2 regions of the Propioniciclava soli genome follow, and region 1 is predicted to be linked to the other one. Evidence: riboswitches for the same ligand, from Rfam matches in the RefSeq annotation. Region 1 holds a riboswitch; the other holds the start of a gene.
The links. Region 1 has a riboswitch for cobalamin ahead of PCC79_RS00275 (aspartate:alanine exchanger family transporter). Riboswitches for the same ligand answer to the same signal wherever they lie in the genome.
Positions count from the first base shown of each region.

Region 2: linked by a shared signal. The riboswitch ahead of PCC79_RS11335 (ABC transporter substrate-binding protein) and the one ahead of PCC79_RS00275 (aspartate:alanine exchanger family transporter) in region 1 are both predicted to bind cobalamin.

Region 1 is NZ_CP115965.1:59,569-62,027, forward strand. It holds gene PCC79_RS00270 (pyruvate carboxylase) at 1-1,084, shown strand, start outside; cobalamin riboswitch at 1,196-1,365, shown strand; gene PCC79_RS00275 (aspartate:alanine exchanger family transporter) at 1,401-2,459, shown strand, end outside.
Region 2 is NZ_CP115965.1:2,526,046-2,528,504, reverse strand. It holds gene PCC79_RS11340 (DUF2339 domain-containing protein) at 1-1,016, shown strand, start outside; cobalamin riboswitch at 1,010-1,153, shown strand; gene PCC79_RS11335 (ABC transporter substrate-binding protein) at 1,244-2,263, shown strand; gene PCC79_RS11330 (iron ABC transporter permease) at 2,260-2,459, shown strand, end outside.

The DNA of each region.
Region 1 (2,459 bases):
GACGACCTCGCAGGTGTCGATGTCGGCGCTCATCGCCGCCACCGACGACACCGAGCGCGCGACCGGCCTGTCGCTGGCCGCGGCGCAGGACCTGGAGCCGTACTTCGAGGCGGTCCGGGTGCTGTACGGGCCGTTCGAGTCCGGGCTGCCCGGCCCGACGGGCCGCGTCTACCGCCACGAGATCCCGGGCGGGCAGCTGTCGAACCTGCGTCAGCAGGCGATGTCGCTGGGGCTGGGGGAGCGGTTCGAGGCGGTCGAGGACATGTACGCCGCGGCGAACGCCATGCTGGGCAACATCGTGAAGGTGACGCCGAGCTCCAAGGTGGTGGGTGATCTCGCGCTCGCCCTGGTGGGGCAGAACATCGACCCGGCGGAGTTCGAGGCCGATCCGCAGCGCTTCGACATCCCCGATTCGGTGATCGGCTTTCTCAACGGCGACCTGGGCGACCCGCCCGGGGGCTGGCCGGAGCCGTTCCGCTCCAAGGCCCTCGAGGGACGCCGGACCAAGCCGCCCGAGACGGAGCTGGGCGAGGACGACGCCGCGGCGCTGGCGTCCGACCCGCGGGGAACTCTGAACCGGCTGCTGTTCCCCGGCCCGACGAAGGACTACCTGGCGGCGACCGAGGAGTACTCGGACCTGTCCGTGCTGACGACGCGGCAGTTCCTGCACGGTCTGGAGCCGGGGCTCGAGCACGACGTGCCGATCGAGCGCGGCAAGACGCTGCTCATGAGCCTGACCGCCATCGGCGACGCCGACGAGCGCGGGCTCCGGCCAGTGCTGGCGACGATCAACGGCCAGCTCCGGCAGGTGCTCGTGCGCGACGCGTCCGTGAGCTCGGACGCCGTGGCCGCCGAGCGCGCCAACCCGGCCAACGCCGGCGAGGTGCCAGCCCCGTTCTCCGGGGTCGTCACCCTGACCGTCGAGGTGGGCGACGAGGTGGCCGCCGGCGACCAGGTCGCCTCCATCGAGGCCATGAAAATGGAAGCAGCGATCACCGCGCCGGTGGCGGGGAAGGTCGAGCGGGTGGCTCTGCAGCACAGCCAGGCGGTCGAGGGCGGCGACCTGCTGTTGGTGATCTCCTGACCGGGAGCTGCTCGCGGGGGCGATCAGAAGTCCCAGTCCTCGTCCTCGGTGTCGACGGTCCGCATCAGGAGCAACGGCGCGGTACAACTTGCTGTGATGTGCGCCGGCAGGGTTGGATGGGAGGGCCGCGGTGAACGGGAATCCGGTGTGAATCCGGAGCTGTCCTCGCAACTGTGACCGGGAAGTCGCACCCCACCGACGCCACTGGGCCCTCGCCCGGGAAGGCGGGGCGCCGCATTCGACCCGGGAGCCAGGAGACCGGCCGCTGCCCGGAGCGAGCCCCCCACGATGGATGGGAGGACCAAGGAGTTGGATTGTGCCTGTCTTCATGTGGTTGGCCGAGCACCCTGAAGTGCTGCTGTTCACTCTCGTCGGAGCGGGCATGGCGATCGGCCACGTCTCGGTCAGGAAGATCTCGTTGGGAGCAGCCGCCGTGCTGTTCCTGGCCATCGCTGTCTCGGCGTGGGCGTCCGCGTGGGGGGTGACCCTGGAGATCCCGGTCGAGGTGTCACACCTGGGGTTGGCCCTGTTCACTTTCTGCGTCGGCATCTCCTCGGGGGCCTCGTTCTTTAACAACCTGCGCACGTCGTCGGTGGCCATGCTGGGCGTGGCAGCCGCCATCGCCCTCGGCGGTGGGGTCGACTTTTTCGTGGGTCCGCTGCTGGGGCTCACCGCGGAGGAGGCGGCCGGTACGTTCGCGGGCGCCCTCACCAACACTCCTTCGCTGGCGGCGGCTGGCAACACGCCCGCGGCCACCGTCGGGTACTCGGTGGCGTACCTCTTCGGCGTCGTCGGCATGCTGGGCCTCCAGCAGTTGGCGCTGCGCAACGCGGCGCAGGACGCCGATCAGCCCGCCGTGCTCGCACAGGCCGACGTGCGCATCGACCGGATCGCGCCGGGCACGACGGTGCGCGACCTCGAACTCGCCCACGACGACGCGATCGAGCTGACGCGCGTCCGGCGCACCGAGGACGGCCCCATCGAGCTGGCCCGCGACACGTGGCCGCTCGAGGTCAACGATGTCGTGACCGTGGTGGGCGCCGAGGACGCCGTCGCCGTGGTCGTCAAGGAACTCGGCCACCCCTCCAGCCACCACTTGGCCCAGGACCGACGATCGCTCGACTTCCGGCGCGTCACTGTGTCGGACCCCAAGATCTCGGGGCGCAAGATCCGCGATCTGGGCCTGGAGGACGCCTACGGGGCCGCGATTTCCCGGGTGCGCCGGGCCGACGTCGACATGGTGGCGCGCCCCGATCTGGTGCTCCAGATGGGAGATCGCGTCCGGATCGTCGCGCCGCGGACTCGCATCGCGGAGGTCTCCACGTTCTTCGGTGACTCGTCGCGTGGGCTGACCATCATCAACCCGATCGCGCTG
Region 2 (2,459 bases), 1.4 Mb from region 1:
TCGCGGTGATGCACCAGCGCAATGACGCCGGCACCCGCGTCGCGGCCGTGATCGCGTTCGTGCTGTTCTGCGGTCCGCTGCTGGTCGGCGGCTGGAACGTCGACAAGCTCCCCTCCGTGGCCGCCTACGTCGTCGTCGGGGCGGTGGCCACCGCTGCCGGATTCTGGCCGCAGCGCGTGCACACCTGGGTCCGGGCCGCGGCCATCCCCCTGGGGGCGCTCTTCCTCGCCGTGGCCGCGCTGCGCGCCTTCGATGCTGCGCACCAGGGCTACCTGTGGTTCGGCCTCGCGATCGCCTACCTCGCGGTGGCCGAGCGGGTCCGCTTCCGCCCCGTGATGGTCGTGGGCGTCCTGCTCGCCGGGGTCGGCGCCCTGGTGTGGCTGCCCAGTCTGGTTTCCCTCGTGTCCTTGCAGGCCGTGGCCGACGGCCGGCTCGGCATCGAGCACGTGGTGCAGTCCGTGCTGGGGCTGGTCGCCACGCTGCTGGTGGTCCGCGCCCTCCGCCTGGACTGGCCCGAGGGAGGCCATGTTCTCAACTACGCGGTGTGGGTCGGCACGGTGCTCTTCGGGACCGTGGCGGTGGTGCTGGCGGGCACACTCCTCGGCCACACTCTCGGCGACGTCGCGAACGGCTTCCAGGTCGCGCACGCCGTCGCCACGGTCAGCTGGATGGCCCTCAGCGTCGCCCTGCTCTCCCGAGGGCTGCGTCGGGCCTCGGACGCCCAAGCGGCCCGTCACATCGCCATCGCGCTGGCCGCCGCCGCCGTCGCCAAGCTGTTCCTCTTCGACCTGGGTGCCCTGCCCGGCCTCGCCCGCGCGCTCGCCTTCATCGTCGTCGGCATCCTGTTGCTGGTGATCGGCACCTGGTACCACGGCCAGCTCGAGAAGGTGCGCCGGGCGACTGCGGAGCCCACACCGGGGGCGGACGCCGACCCGGCCGTCCAGCCCGCACCGGCCGTCCAGCCCGATCCGTCCGCCGCGCCAGCGCCGGGCCCGGACGCCGATCCGATGCGTTAGTCTGGCCGGGTCCCCGCAACCAGCGGGGGCGTCGTGGATGCCAGTGAAGTCCGGTGGAAATCCGGCGCTGTGCCGCAACTGTGATGCCGACCGTCGGTCGGATGAGCCAGGTCACCTGCCCCACGACCACGTTCAGGTCCTCGGACGAAGGGCCGTCCGTGCGCAGTGGGCACCCCCGCCCGTTGCGGCTGACGACTTCGTCCTCCGCAACGAATCGGAGGATGCTGGTGATCCAGCCCCACACCCCATCAACTCGCACGCGCTCTGCGCGCCTCACCTGGCTCGGCGCCGCCGCGCTCGCGCTGGCCCTGGCGGCCTGCGGATCGCCGGCCACGCCCGGGGCGAGCGGCACGGCCGACGCCCCTACCGTCACGACAACGGCCGCCACGACCCCCCAGACCACGGGCGCCTCCTTCCCCGTCGACGTCGTCACCGGCGCCGCGGACAGCACCGAGACGGTCACCATCGCGGAGCGTCCCGACGCCATCGTCTCGTTGAGCCCGACCGCCACGGAGTCGCTGTTCGCGATCGGAGCGGGTGACCAGGTCGTCGCGGTCGACGCGCAGTCCGACTACCCGGCCGAGGCGCCGATCACCGACCTCTCGGGCTACACCCCCAACGTGGAGGCGATCCTCGCCCACGAGCCCGACCTGGTGGTCGCCTCCACCCGTGACGCGGACCTGATTGGCAGCCTCGCCAACGCCGGCGTCCCGACGCTCGCCCTCCCGTCGGCCCAGACGCTGGACGAGGCCTACGGCCAGATCGAGCGGCTCGGCACGGCCACGGGCCACCTGGCCGACGCGAAGGCCGTGGTCGCGCAGATGGACGAGCGCATCCGGGCCGCCGTCGACGCCACCCCGAAGACGGAGGGGGCCACGTACTTCCACGAACTCGACCCCACGCTCTACACCGTCACCGGCAACACGTTCATCGGTGAGGTCTACGGCATGTTCGGGCTGACCAGCATCGCGGACGCCGCCGGGACGACCGACCTGTACCCCCAGCTCTCCGAGGAATACGTGGTCGCGGCCGACCCCGACCTCATCTTCCTGTCCGACACCCAGTGCTGTGGTGTCACGCCCGCATCGCTCGGTGAGCGGGCCGGCTGGTCGGGCCTGTCCGCCGTCACCGGCGATCGGGTCCACGTCCTCGACGAGGACGTGGCGAGCCGCTGGGGGCCGCGCGTGGTCGACTTCGTCGAGACCGTGGCCGAGCACGTGACCGCGTTGCAGACCACCCACGCATGAGTGCGACCCCGAGGACGCCGGCCCTCACCCGTGTCCGCCGACTTGACATGCCACGCCTCAGCCGTGGCATCGGTCGGTCGGGCCGCTGGCTGGTCGCGGGCTGCGTCCTCGGGATCGCGCTGCTCACCGGCGTCATGATCGGGCCGGCCGGCCTGACGGCGTCGGGTGTCGCCCGGGAGCTGCTCGGCGCGCTCCC